One region of the Bernardetia sp. genome, then DNA from elsewhere that is predicted to be linked to it. Evidence: riboswitches for the same ligand, from Rfam matches in the RefSeq annotation. Region 1 holds a riboswitch; the other holds the start of a gene.
The links. A riboswitch is a leader RNA that binds a small molecule or an ion and turns the genes downstream of it on or off. The one in region 1 is predicted to bind thiamine pyrophosphate.

Region 1 (7,608 bases):
CCAAAAGCGACTGGTGAGCATCTCTCAAAGTAGTATCGGTGTAATGAATGGCTTTATCTTTCTTAAGCCATTTACAGAAATCTTCTCTGCCCAGTTTTTCTAGTTTGTCTTTTGTTCCTTTTGGAAACTTATCTTGATATTTTTTATCAAAATCTGGAATTTTTGGTGTTCTGAATGTCTTAGTTGGGTCTAATTTCTTTACACTCTCGTTTCCATTGACAGTCGTTTCAGCAATGTAGCGTAAGATTTTTGTTCCTCTATCCAAACGGCGAGGCATTTCAAAAAGCTCTGGATGATTGTCTATAAACTTAACAGTAGCTTCTCCTTTTTGGAACGTCGGATGAGAAATTACATTCAACAAAAAGTCAATATTTGTCTTGACTCCTCTAATTCTAAATTCTCTCAAAGCACGATGCAAACGAACGGCAGCTCCCCAAAGTGTACGCCCTTTTGCCGAAACTTTAATCAACATAGGGTCAAAAAACGGAGAAATTCTAGCTCCTGTATAACAATTTCCTGCATCTAAACGGATTCCGTAACCATCAGCCGAACGATAGGCGACAATCAGACCAAAATCGGGTTTGAAATTATTAGCAGGGTCTTCTGTTGTGATACGACACTGAATGGCAAAACCTTTACAAGGAACATCAGCTTGACTATGAATATAAATTCTTTTGTCTGTAAGTGGATAACCTTGTGCAATCAAAATTTGTGTGCGAACAATATCGATGCCTGTAACCTCCTCTGTGATAGTATGTTCAACTTGCACACGTGGATTTACTTCAATGAAATAAATATTTTCAGCTGCATCTACCAAAAACTCAACTGTTCCGACATTGTTGTATTTTACTTCTTTTGCAATCGATAAAGCATAATCGTACAAAGCATATTTTGTAGTTTCTGAAAGGGTAAGGCTTGGCGCAACTTCAACAACCTTTTGAAAACGACGTTGAACCGAACAATCACGTTCAAACAAATGGACAGTTCTGCCATAATTATCAGCCATTATTTGCACTTCGATATGCTTCGGATTGTCTATATATTTTTCTAAGAAAATAGTATCATCGTTAAAAGCTTTTTTTGCTTCGCTTTTGGCTTCTTTAAAAGATTTTATGAGTGTGGCTTCATCATGACAAACACGCATTCCACGTCCTCCACCTCCACCAGCAGCTTTTATGATGACTGGATAGCCAATTCTTTTGGCTTCTTTAGCTGCAACTTCTGGGGTAGTTAGATTTTCTTGGCTGTCTTCGATTACTGGAACTAACGCACGACGAGCAATAATTTTTGCAGCTACTTTGTCGCCTAACTGATTCATTACCTCTGGTTGAGGACCTATAAAAATAATTCCTTCCTCACGACAACGACTTGCAAAATGAACATTCTCTGATAAAAAACCATATCCAGGGTGGATTGCATCTATTTTTTTTGCCTTAGCAAGTGCAATAATTTCTTCAATATCCAAGTAAGGCTTTAAAGGGTCGTCTTCTGTTCCGATTTGATAGGCTTCATCTGCTTTGTATCTGTGAAGAGAATAACGGTCTTCATAGGTATAGATAGCTACCGTTCGAATATTGAGTTCGGAGGCAGCACGTAAAATGCGAATGGCAATTTCACCACGGTTAGCCACCAAAATACGGTCTAGTTTTTTTATAGTTTCTTTTTGCATGTGTTCAGTTATCAGTTACCAGTTATCAGTTACCAGTAAAAAATGCAGTAAATGACTTCTGTTTTTTGAAATAGGAAAGAGTAATTAGTGCTTTAGCGTGTTTGTGTTGTTTGATTTTTTAAAATTAGAGAAAAAAAGAAGTTTATCAAATCAATTTTACAATCAGTTTAGTAATTTCGTGTAAAAATATAACCTAAAAATATAGCTCATACTTTAGTATGAGAAATAAATCATGTTAGAAAAAATTGTTGTACAACCAATTGGAGGACTTTGTAATCGTCTAAGAGCGATAGAATCTGTCTTACATCTTCTAAAAACCACAGATAAAACGGATTTTGTTACTGTAATTTGGGAAAATAATCACGAGTTAGGAGCAAGCTATAAAAGCCTATTTAAGGAAAATAAAAAAATAAAAGTAGTAGAAACGCTGCCTTTTACTGGTAAAAATATATTTCATCCAGTACAAATGCTAAAAGTTTGGAATGCGATTGAGCCTACTGAAAAAAACTATCAAAAGTCGTATAGGCTTCGAAAGATTTTAGGAAAAGAAAAAGGTTGTGATAAAATTATCTACCTCAATGAAATTTTTGATTTAATAGAAAATGAATTTGATTTTAATAATCTCAAAAAATATAAGTCGCTCTATATCGTTTCTTGCTTTGATTTTGAAATAGACTATCCCAATAAATATTCTATGGAGGATGAAACAATGGCTTTGCCGTTTTCTAGCTTTATACCTCACTATGAAATCAGTGAAAAAATCAATAAAATTACCCATACATTTACAGAAGCAACAATTGGCTTACATATCCGACGAACTGACCACGCAGGAGCAATAGAGAAAAGTCCTTTATCACTTTTTATAGAAAAGATGAATGAGGAGATAGCTGATGATGAAAAAACGAATTTTTTCTTAGCTACCGACGAGAAAACCACTGAAAAAGAACTTATACAATTATTTGGGAACAGAATAATTATTAATAAAGAAAAAGCCTTTGATAGAGATTCAGAAAAAGGAGTGCAAGATGCATATATCGACGTGGCTTGTCTGTCAAAAACTTCAAAAATATATGGTTCTCATGCGAGTTCATTTTCAGAGACGGCTGCAAAAATGGGAGAAATAGAACTGATTGTTTGCAAAAAATAAATTATCTACTTTTTATTGCTTTTTTTCCAATCCATTTATGCTCAATATTTTTCATTAGAAGTGCGTTGTCAAACTTTATAGAACCTTTGGGGAAAATAGACACATCTTCAAAAAAACTAGAATGAACATTTTCTACTTCTAAAGGATGCACTTTCCAATTATCGGTCTGAAGTTCTAAGCCATCAAAACAATCTTTGTTAGGTATTGGAGAATAGCCTAACCTTCCTTGTTCGAAAAAATCAGAAGCCTCTTCTATACTTTCAAAAACGCTTTCACTGTTCCAGTTGTGAGTTGGTTTGGCTTTTATAGACAAAGAAGTCTCATCTTTACTAATGAAACTAACTTGATAATGATTGTTTTCCTCTTTTACATCAAAATTAGCAAGATAATGCACGCCAGAAAATACTTTATTACCTGCCCAAGAGTTTAGTTTGGAAGAGGTATCTCTACGAGGGATGAAAACTCCTTCTCTCATAACTCCTTCTTTATCTGTCCATTCAACAGCAATTCTGTGCGCTCCATTTTCTGATGAAACTCCTATAAACTTTGGGAAACCAGTCGGACGAACTTCTTTAAGACGAATCAGGCAAATGCCTGCGATTCCCTTTTCTTTTACGATTTTAGGATGAAATGGCTTTGGCAAATATTTTTCTAATACTTGTGCATCAATTTGATAATTGATTAAAATTCGTCTTTCTATAAGTCCTGTAATGGTTGGTATTTTCATTTTTTCTATTTTTTACGTGAGAATATTTATTCTAAAATACAACAAACCTCCTAAAATCATTTCACTTTTTGATTTTCAATTGTTTCAAAACTACAAATTCTTTTTTGAGTAGAAATAAAGCCCCTTTTCTTGTCTTATTGTAATTGTCTTACTTGGAAGTAACAAAGACATCACAGTCAGATAAAAACAAACCTAAAATATTACATAAATTATGAAGGTAACATCTTACAACACAAAAGCTACCAACCACAGGAAAATATGAAACAAAGGGAAATATAAAATTTTCATCTTTAATAACCGTGATAACCTTTAATATAGAGATTTTGATTTTAGTACAGTAGCCCTAATCCTCTATAACAAAGGTTGAGATGTGATTATTTTATACTTTTATGGAAGAGCTAAAAAAACAAATTAAATATTTGTAGCTATCTAAAAAAATACTAGCTTTGCCAAATCGTTAGGGGTGCTTATAAAATAGCTGAGATTATACCCTATGAACCTGAAATGTTTAATAACAGCGTAGGAAAACGAGTATTGTAAAGAAAATAAATACTATAATTTTAATTATAGTAAATATAATTATACAAGCCACTTTCGCACGCAGTTGTGAGAGTGGCTTTTCTGATTTAAAAAAATACTAAACAAAATTATTATGTCTGAATTGAATCGCTTCAATGATGTTTTGACAGAATTACGAAAGACTACACCTCTAGTGCATAATATCACAAATTATGTGGTGATGAACAACACGGCAAACGCACTTCTAGCTATCGGAGCATCTCCTGTGATGGCTCACGCTGTAGAGGAAGTAGAAGATATTGTTTCCATTTCATCATCGTTGGTAATCAATATGGGAACGTTAAGTAAAAACTGGGTAGAGGCTATGATTTTGGCAGCCCACAAAGCAAAAGAGTTGAACAAACCCTTTGTTTTTGACCCTGTTGGAGTAGGCGCATCGAAGTACAGAACCGAAACAGCTAAAAAAATAATTAGTACAGCAAGACCTAATGTGATTAGAGGAAATGCCTCAGAAATTATGGCTTTAGCAGAAATAACTAACTCTACAAAGGGAGTAGATAGCACAGCTAGTTCTGATGCTGCCATTAGTGCTGCTCAAAAACTCTCTAACGAACTTGGTAATACTATCATTATTAGTGGAGCAACAGATTATATCATTACACAAGACAAAATCAATGAGATAACTGATGGTGATGCCATGATGTCTAAGGTTACAGGAATGGGGTGTACTGCCACAGCCATTGTAGGAGCTTGTATTGCTGTAGAGTCTGATTATCAACTAGCTTCTACTGTTGCGATGAAAATTATGGGGAGTGCTGGTAATATGGCAGCTAAAACAGCAAAAGGGACAGGTAGTTTTGAAATGAGCTTTTTAGATAGCTTATCTAATTTAAACCAGTTGCAATGAAGCAAGTAGATTATTCCTTAATGTATGTAACTGATGATAGAATAACTAATGATTCCTTATTTTTTCAGATTTTGGAAGATAGCCTAAGAGGTGGAGCAAGCATCATACAACTGAGAGAAAAAAATCTTGATACGAAATCATTTTTTTATAGAGCTTTAAAAACAAAGTCGCTTTGTGAGAAATATGGCGTTCCGTGTATTGTCAATGATAGAATTGATATTGCCTTAGCAATTAATGCAGAGGGTGTCCATGTAGGTCAAAAAGATATGCCTGTTTCTGTAGCAAGAAAGCTATTGGGAAAAGATAAAATTATTGGGCTTTCAGTAAGTAATATCTGTCAAGCCACACAAGCTAATGATTTAGAAATTGATTATATCGGAATCTCTCCCATTTTTGGAACGACCACCAAAACGAAGGATTTAGATGAGCCATTGGGCATTGAGGGACTAAAAAAAATAAAACAAATTAGCTCTAAGCCAATAGTCTGCATTGGAGGAATTAATAAAAAAAATACTGCTCAAATTATTCAAAATGGCGCAGATGGAATCGCTGTTATTTCAGCTATTTCAAAGGCAGACAACCCTAAAATAGAAACAAAAACGTTAAAAAATATTGTATGTCAAGCTGGTACGAAAAAATAAATAAACAAACAGATTATATCCTACAAGAAATAAAAAAACATCCTTTCATTATTGAGTTGATGGACGGAACACTTTCTAAAGATATATTTAATTTTTATATCAATCAAGATGCTCAATACTTAGCTGTGTATAAGAAAATGTTGGCAGCTTTAGCCATCAAATGCTCAGATGAAACAGATACTCAGTTTTTCTTAAAAGCAGCCACAGAAACTATTCATGTTGAAAATGCTCTGCATCAGAATTTTTTGAAAGATTCAAAAGTTATCACTACTCCTTCGCCATCCTGTGAGTTTTACACTAGCTTTTTAGCCAGTAAAATTTATATGCAACCTACCGAAATAGGATTAGCAGCCGTTTTGCCTTGTTTTACTATCTACAAACAAATTGGTGATTATATTTTGGAACATCAAACTGGCAAAGCAAATAATCCTTATCAAGATTGGATAAATACGTATGGTGGAGAAGATTTTGCCAACTCTGTCCGTCAAGCCATAAAAATTACAGACAGATACGCACAAACAGTCTCTGAGAAAACGATTGAAGAGATGAATTTAGCCTTTGAAAAATCATCAAAACTAGAGTGGATGTTTTGGGATAGTGCTTATAACAAAGAATCTTGGAAAATATGAAACAAACCTATAAAAGCGTATTGACTATCGCAGGGAGCGATTCGGGTGGAGGTGCAGGAATTCAAGCAGATATTAAAAGTATAAGTGCTTGTGGTGCATATGCAGCGAGTGTAATTACAGCCACTACGGCTCAAAACACACAAGGTGTGTTTGATATTCATGCCATTCCTATTGCACACCTAGAAAAACAACTAGAAGCTGTTTTGGATGATATTCATTTTGGTGCAGTCAAAATAGGAATGCTACATTCTTGTGAAGTAATTCAAACTGTTGCAGTAAAATTATCAGAATACCATGTGAAAAATATCGTATTAGACCCTGTAATGGTGGCGACCTCGGGCGATAAGCTGATTACAGATAATGCCATAGACTGTTTAAAGGAATTTCTACCACAGGCAAGGCTTATTACTCCCAATATATCTGAAGCAGAACTATTGGTGAATCATTCTATAAATAGTAGTAATTTTGAAGCTTCAGCCCAAGAAATTGGACGAAGCTATAATACTTCTGTTCTACTAAAAGGAGGACATTTAGAGAGGGAAGAAGATATAATGCTAGACATTTTGTTCAATCGTGAAACAAATAGCATTCATAAAATTTATAATCCCAAAATAAATACAAAAAATACACATGGAACAGGTTGTAGTCTATCTTCAAGTATCGCTACCTTTTTATGTTTAGGCTTTGAATTAGACGTGGCAATTGAAAAAGGATGTAATTACGTGAATCAAGCCATTGAGAAAGGTAAAAACATGGACTTAGGTAAAGGTAATAGTCCAATCAATCATTTTGGTTTGAAATGATGATTAGATGAGCTACTTTTAAAATAAACAGGAGAAGACAAAAAAGTTCTGTTAAGCATATTCTTGTAATGGAAGATATTTTTATCTATTCTATTTTTTTTACGTGAGAATATTTATTGAACTTGTTTAAGAATGGTTTTCTAGCGCAAGATTTCATCTTGTGCTTACCGTTTCGTCAGCATATGCTGACGAACTGAAAGTCGGCGTAGTCTAAAAAGTGCGTCCAAGCAGAATGCTTGAACGAGAAATAATAAATAAAATTTACTCTATACTTCATTCAAGCTAACTTTTGTCCATTTTTAAATAACTTCATTCTAAAACACAAAAAACCTCCCTAAAATCATTTCCTAGAAAACACTTCATTTCTTCTCGTTGTGGATTCAAAACCAGTCCAAAGTGCCAGTCTGCATCAAAAAAAGTAAGATGGTTTTGTTTATCAACGTGAGAAAAATAGACCTGTAAGTGTCTTGGATGTGTGTGATACCAACCAATAAGTTGTTTTTTAGAGGCTTTGGCTTCAATTTTTTCTTGTTGTTCTAACAAGGTGTGCCACGTCTGATGATTGA
Region 2 (7,608 bases), on a different contig from region 1:
CGTGTTTTACACCTTCTGTAATCCAAGTAATATCAGAAATGAGACATTGTTTGATTCTATAGTTTTCCCATATCCATTTTAATAAAAATGGCATAGTTCCTCCTCCAATTTCCTCATAACAAGAAAAAACAAGTATTCCATCTTCTAATGTTTCAGCTGTTTTGAGTAGATTCCAACAGCCCAAACGGTCATCTAAGTAGCAAGACTGAACATATTCATCTGTTTCTCTAAAATCTTGTTTGAAAACAAATTCAGTTCCTCTATCCACAGTTCTGTCAAACTCTAGTTGTAGTTTTACTTCACCTAATGGCTTTCTGTGCTGCCTTGCTCCTCGTTTTTTCTTCTTAGATTTTTTATTTTTTTTCTTCTTTTTATCATCCTCTTCTTTTCCATATTTTACTTTTAATGTTCCTTCAATTTCTCCTTGCGAGTCTTTTCCTACCAGCTTATAACCATCTTCATATTTTGGAGACCCAACTCTTACTAAGTGATTATCATAACGAGCCATAAAGCCAATAGAATCCAGATGTGCAAAAGCAGCTGTTCTAGGATTTCCAAAAACAAGCATGACACAATCTTGAAAATCTTCTCCTTCTATAATTTGGGGCTGTATTTTCCAATTTTCTTGATTTTCTTTGACGTAATTCAGAATAAACTCTTTCATAGGAGCTTCATTGCCTGATGGGGCAAATACTCCACACATTTTTTTAAGCAAGTCAAAATTTACATTTGAATCTGTCATATTTTTATAAGAAGGGATATTTTTTATAGTTGGATTTTTAGTCAAAATTATACAAGTTTATATTTTTGATTGTAGATTTCAGATTACTGAATTTAGAATGAGCTTACAAATATTGCTGTAAGATTAGGTTGCTTATAAATTACATTCAGCAACCATATTTTGGGGTAAACATTCTACAAGTTCAATACTATCTAAAGAAAATTTCTTTGTTCTTTCTCTTAAAGGCAAGACGTTTGAGCTACAAGACACAGATGGGTTTTAATACGCCCATTTCAAATATACTGCTCCCCACGTGAAGCCACCTCCGAAGGCTGCCAAAACAAGATTATCTCCTTTTTTAAATTTGTCTTCAAAATCTCTCAAACAAAGAGGAATAGTAGCACAAGTAGTATTGCCATACTTTGCAATATTTACCAATACTTTTTCTGAATCTAACCCAAGACGTTTTGCTGTAGCATCTATAATTCTCAAATTAGCTTGATGGGGAACTAAAAAATCAATTGTATCTCCTGTGAGTCCGTGTTTTTCAGCAAGTTCAGCAGATGTGTCAGCCATATTTTTAACAGCATGTTTGAAGACTACTGCACCGTTTTGTGTTACATAATGTTCTTTATTAGCAACTGTTTCTGGCGTAGCAGGATAACGGCTTCCTCCTGCTTTCATATAAAGTTCGGTTGCGCCAGCACCATCTGTTCTTAAGATAGAATCTATTACACCATTTCCTTCTTCATTAGCCTCTAAAAGAACTGCGCCAGCACCGTCTCCAAATAAAACGCAAGTCTGACGATCTTCGTAGTTTATGATAGAAGACATTTTATCTGCTCCTACTACTATAATTTTTTTATATTTTCCTGTTTCTATGAACTGACTTCCTGTAACTAAACCATACAAAAAGCCTGAACAAGCTGCCATTAGGTCATAACTCAAACAATTTAAGCCTGATTGATGAGCAATAACATTTCCTGTAGCTGGAAATTGCATATCTGGAGTAGCTGTCGCACAAATAAGAAAATCAATTTCCTCTGGCTTTGTATTTGTTTTTTCTAAAAGACCTTTTACAGCTTTAGTTGCCATGAAAGAAGTTCCTACTCCTTCTTCTTTCAAAATGCGTCTTTCTTCTATTCCTGTACGTGTTTTTATCCATTCATCGTTGGTATCTACCATTGTTTCAAGTTCTTGATTGGTAAGGACATAATCAGGAACATAGCCAAAAACACCTGTAATGGCAGCTTGCTTTTTGTTTGTAGAAGAAGTGGCACTCATAGAAAATCTCTAAAAAATGATAAATAATATGGTTATGTATTGTTTCTTTTTAAAAATTCACGACTTTTTAAACGTAAATCTTCAATGATTTGCTAAGGTAACAAAGACTTAATCAACTTGCAAGTAATAGCATTACTTCTGATAATTTAAGATTTAAAAAAGTAGAGTAATCCAAACCTTATCATAATTTCTATACTTTTATAATTGTACTTTTAGTTTTTTGGCTCAAAAAATGCCAACTTTAATTTTATAAATTCAATTACTACGTAATTTTTTAATCTAATTTTTATGAAAAAAATAAGCAGAACCACTCGTATTTTATTTTTATTTCTCTTGATTGGTATGGTAGGTTTTTCTACAAGCTGTACTACACAACAAATAGCTGGAGTTTTGGGAAGTATTGGAGGTGTGCCACTCACGAAAGAGGAAATTTCGAAAGCCTTAAAAGATGCTCTAGTACAGGGAGTAGTGAAAGGAACAGGGTTAGCCTCCAAAGACGGAGGTTATTTCAACAATTCACTCATCAAGATTCCTTTTCCAGAAGATGCTGAAAAAGTAGCCAACAAATTGCGTGACTTGGGATTAGGTTCAGAAGTAGATAGATTTGTCAAAACGCTGAATCGTGGAGCAGAAGAAGCAGCCAAAGAAGCTGCTCCCATTTTCAAATCTGCCATTACCTCTATGTCCATTCAAGATGCGTATGGAATCTTAAAAGGAGACAGAGATGCAGCGACTCAATATCTGATGAAAACTACAACTGACCAACTTAAAGCCAAATTTAAACCTATTGTAGCTAGAAACTTGGAAAAAGTAAATGCTACTCGTTATTACAGTGACCTAGTAAGTAAATACAATCAAATTCCATTTGTAAAAAATGTAAATCCAGATTTAGATGACTACGCCACAGACAAAGCGATTGAAGGACTTTTTAAGTTGGTAGCACAAGAAGAGGACAATATCCGAACAAATATTTCAGCTCGCTCTACCGAGCTTATGAAACGAGTTTTTGCTCAAGCTCCACAGGCACAACAATAATTTAATTACGGATTACGAATCGAATGAGAGTGCTTATTTCATTTCATTCGTAATTGTTTATTTAGACTGTGTTTGAATTGCCATCTGATGAATAACCTCAAAAATATCTAAGACCAAATCAGATGGCAATTCTAGTTCTTCTGCTATCTTTTGACGAGAATCTAATATAGCCTGCCATCGGTTGGGCTGAACAGTTTGTATTTTATTCTTTCGTTTGTGTTCCCCTATTTTTTTGACAATTTCCATTCTTTGAGCTATTATTTTGATAAGCTCTGTATCAATTTGGTCTATCTGCTGACGACATTGTTCTAAGCAAGTATCTGATACTGATTTAGCAACTGGGATTTTTTGAGTAGCATTCATATTCATAGTTGAAATAAATTTAGTTTATGTTGTTGATTTTTATAAATAACTAAAAATCAATAGGTTATACTATTATCTATTTTTAATTAGCTTCACTGTTTTTGCAGGTGTGCATTTACTTAGTTGCATTTATTTATCATTTACCATTAATAATTTATCATTCCTTATAGTGTAATGGCTAAAAATTTTGTTGTGTTGTTATGATGGTCGTGGATATTTTTTTGAATAGCTTGTAGTCCATAATGATTTATTGCTTCAATTCCTCCAATAGCAGCAGCATCCAAATGTTGATTCATTTTCTGCTGTTCTGCCACCCAACGAATTGCTCCAGCCGTATCACTAAAGTTGGTTGGAACAATCATTTTATTTTTAGAGAGGAAATTACTGCATTCTGCAAGAGCCACAGGGTGTGAATAAGCAATGCTTAAATCTGAAATCTGCGTTCCTCTTTTGGCAGCTAAATGAAGCTGAATAGGTAAATTTATTTCCCCAATAATTTTCAAATTCATTGTATCAATTCTTTCATAATTATCTGCTACATTTCCAACAAGTGAGTTTTCAACAGCAATAATTCCTGTATTTACTTTTTTTGTAGCTACAGCATCTAAGAGCTGGTCAAAATTCTGACAATGAAGCCAATTATTTTTCCCTCCAAATTGTTTTTGTGCTGCCAAATGATGAAATGAAAAGAGTTTTCCTTGAATTGCGATGGTTTTCATAGTCTTAGTTTTTAATAGGGTTATTTTTTTGCATAAAAAAAACCCTAACTTTTTCAAGTCAGGGTTTAGAAGTTTGTAGGGTTAGAGTTGTTACTTAAAATTTTGGCAATCAACTTTTAGTCTGCTTCTTCGTCCTGACTAGAGGGCTAAAAAAGTAGAAATAATAAAAGTTAAAAGAGAAAATATTAAGGCTCATCTTTTTTTGAATAGATGGTTTACAAATCTGAATATTTTTAAAAGTCAATTTCGCTTGACTTACTTCACAATGATAAACCTTATTTATTAGAAAACAAAATTTTGCATAAAAAAAGGACAAAAATAATTTGTGAGTGAATAAGGCAGGGTTTCGCTCTTGTTCTGTGAAAGCAACCCTGTTAGTTTGCCAAAATCAAAAAAACATCTACCTTTGCAGTGCGAAAGGGGTGCTAGAGGCTTCAACAAGCCAAAAGCTGAGATTATACCCTAAATACAAAATTTTGTAGATGAACCTGAACTTGCTAATACAAGCGTAGGGATTCGCTCCTTCAATATTTTACACCCTAAGAGTTTCTAAAACTCTTAGGGTGTTGGTAGATTTTCTTACTCTGCCCCTTTCCGTTTTACACTTTTCAACCAAAAACAAACTAAAACAAAACGGAAATTATGAAAAATATTTTCTCATTTCTCTTATTCTTTCTATTTACCTTATCAACTTCATTTGCTCAAAGTGATTTTAAGCCATCAGTTTCTGGAATTGTAAAGGACAAAAATGGAGAAATACTCATTGGTGCGACTGTAGTATTAAAAAGTAGTCAAGTTGATGAAACTAATACAAATCTCACTAAGGGAACAGTAACGAATACACAAGGAAAATTTAGCTTTGCCTCTATTCCATCTCAAAACTACACACTTACTATTTCATACATTGGATACGAGACTTACCAATCTAGTTTTAGAGTTTGGGCAGATACGACTTTAGCTGTTAAATTACCAGACGGAAAAACACTTTCAGAAATTGTTATTCAATCGTATAGAGAGTATCCTGTTACACTAACAGAACTTAATAAGGAAGCTATTGAAAAACGCAACTTAGGACAAGATTTACCTATTTTATTACAATATACACCTTCAGTAGTCAGTACTTCAGATGCTGGTGCTGGTGTAGGCTATACAGGAATGCGTGTACGTGGAAGTGATGCAACAAGAACTAATGTAACAATTAATGGTATTCCATTGAATGATGCCGAATCACAAGGTGTTTTTTGGGTAAATATGCCAGATTTTGCTAGTTCGGCAAGTTCAGTTCAGATTCAGCGTGGTGTTGGAACGTCTGTAAATGGTGCAGGTGCTTTTGGTGCTACTGTCAATATTTCTACTAACGAGCCTAGCGATGAAGCAGGTGCAGAGATTGGTAATTCTTTTGGTTCATTCAATACATTTCGTCATAATGTACAGTTCAATACTGGACTTCTGAAAGATAGAATTAAATTTTCTGGTCGTCTTTCAAAAATTACTTCTGATGGTTTTATTGATAAGGCATTTTCAGATTTGAAATCATTTTTTGTTTCAGGAGTCTATCAAAACGAAAAAGGAACAAACATCAAACTCAATATTTTTGGAGGAAGAGAACAGACTTTTCAAGCGTGGAATGGTGTTCCTCAAGAGATTTTAGAAGAAGGAAACCGAACTTACAACGAATTGGCAGGTTATGATAACGAAATAGATAATTACGGACAAGACCATTACCAACTTATTTTTGACCAAAAAATCAACGATAATTTTACAGCAAACATAGCTTTGCATTATACAAAAGGAAAGGGATATTTCGAACAGTTCAAGTCAGATGAAGATTTTTCTGATTATGGATTAGAAGAAATTGTAATTAATGATTCTACGATAATTAATACTACAGACCTTATTCGCCGTCGTTGGTTAGACAATGATTTTTATGGAACTGTTTTTAATATCAACTATGAAAGTGATGCTACAAAAGGCAACGAACCTGTCTTGACAGCTATCGTTGGAGGTGGGTATAATATTTATGAAGGAGCACATTTTGGCGAAATTATTTGGGCAGAATATGCTTCACAAAGTTCAATTAGAGACAGATATTATGAAAATGATGCTACCAAAACAGATTTTAATCTTTTTGGAAAGGTAAACTATCAGGTCATTGAAAACCTTTTTGCTTTTGCAGACCTTCAAATACGAACTATCAATTACGACTTTTTAGGTTTCGACAACAATTTGAGCAATGTGAAACAAAGCGCAAACTTATCATTTTTCAATCCTAAATTTGGTTTGACCTACAAGTTAGACAATCATCGTTTTTATGGGTCTTGGGCAAGAGCGAATCGTGAGCCAAATCGTGATGACTTTACAGAATCTACACCTTCTACTCGCCCAAAAGCAGAACGTTTGGATAATATAGAATTGGGTTGGAATGGTCGTTTTGACAAACTCTCTTTGTCTGCAAATTATTATCTAATGAATTATACTGACCAGCTTATTCTGACAGGACAGGTAAATGATGTAGGTTCTTATACTCGCCAAAATGTAGATAAAAGTTATCGTACAGGTGTTGAGGTTGTGGCAGACTATCAGTTTAGTAAGAAATTCTCTTGGTCAGCAAATGCTACCTTTAACCAAAATAAAATCAGTGATTTTACAGAATATTTAGATGATTATGACAATGGAGGACAACTAGAAATCAATTATGGAGAAACAGATATTGCTTTTTCGCCTTCTGTGATTGCTGCAAATACATTTTCTTTTCGTCCTGCTGATGGTTTTTCCATTAACTTACTTTCCAAATATGTAGGTGAGCAGTTTTTAGACAACACTAGCACAGACACCAGAAAACTAGATGCTTATTTTGTCAATGATTTGCAGCTTGTTTATAACTTCTCTTATAAGTTTTTCAAAAATATAGAACTCAACTTACTTGTCAATAATATTTTGAGTGAAGAATATGAAAGCAATGGCTATACGTTTGGTTATATTTATGGAGGAGAAACTATTCGTCAGAATTATTTCTATCCACAAGCTGGGCGTAATTTCTTAGTAGGATTGAAACTTAAATTTTAGTAAATTTAGAAGTTGTTTAAGACCTGAAAGTCGGCGAAGCCAATGGAAAAAAGTAGCTTGAATGAAGTGTAGAGTAAATTTTATTTATTATTTCTCGTTCAAGCATTCTGCTTGGACGCACTTTTTTGTCAGCATATGCTGACGAAACGGTAAGCACAAGATGGAATCTTGAGCTAGAAAACCATTCTTAAACAAGTTCTTAGATATCTATATATGATATGAAAACTGACCTATTTTTAATCAAGGTCAGTACCCAAGATTAAAATATATTTCCAAGTTAAGTTCACTTAAAAAAATAACCGAGTTTTGTAAAGAGACAGAACTCGGTTATTTTGACTTAATATTAGTTTTTAAAAAAAAAAAGTTGTTGTTCATAAATTTTTTAAAGAAAGAGAATCAACAAGTAAAAATTAGTCTACT

Region 2: linked by a shared signal. The riboswitch ahead of QZ659_RS05415 (TonB-dependent receptor) and the one ahead of thiM (hydroxyethylthiazole kinase) in region 1 are both predicted to bind thiamine pyrophosphate.

The regions. Positions count from the first base shown of each region.
Region 1 is NZ_JAHDIG010000101.1:2,317-9,924, forward strand. Features, by position in the region: gene QZ659_RS19085 (pyruvate carboxylase) at 1-1,669, opposite strand, end outside; gene QZ659_RS19090 (hypothetical protein) at 1,902-2,816, shown strand; gene QZ659_RS19095 (DUF2071 domain-containing protein) at 2,818-3,543, opposite strand; TPP riboswitch at 3,993-4,086, shown strand; gene thiM (hydroxyethylthiazole kinase) at 4,196-4,969, shown strand; gene thiE (thiamine phosphate synthase) at 4,966-5,610, shown strand; gene QZ659_RS19110 (TenA family protein) at 5,586-6,239, shown strand; gene thiD (bifunctional hydroxymethylpyrimidine kinase/phosphomethylpyrimidine kinase) at 6,236-7,042, shown strand; partial or broken gene QZ659_RS19120 (Mov34/MPN/PAD-1 family protein) at 7,352-7,608, opposite strand, start outside.
Region 2 is NZ_JAHDIG010000012.1:69,127-76,734, forward strand. Features, by position in the region: gene QZ659_RS05390 (M20/M25/M40 family metallo-hydrolase) at 1-742, opposite strand, end outside; gene QZ659_RS05395 (beta-ketoacyl-ACP synthase III) at 1,001-2,005, opposite strand; gene QZ659_RS05400 (DUF4197 domain-containing protein) at 2,294-3,040, shown strand; gene QZ659_RS05405 (chorismate mutase) at 3,098-3,409, opposite strand; gene QZ659_RS05410 (prephenate dehydratase domain-containing protein) at 3,568-4,122, opposite strand; TPP riboswitch at 4,531-4,654, shown strand; gene QZ659_RS05415 (TonB-dependent receptor) at 4,765-7,188, shown strand.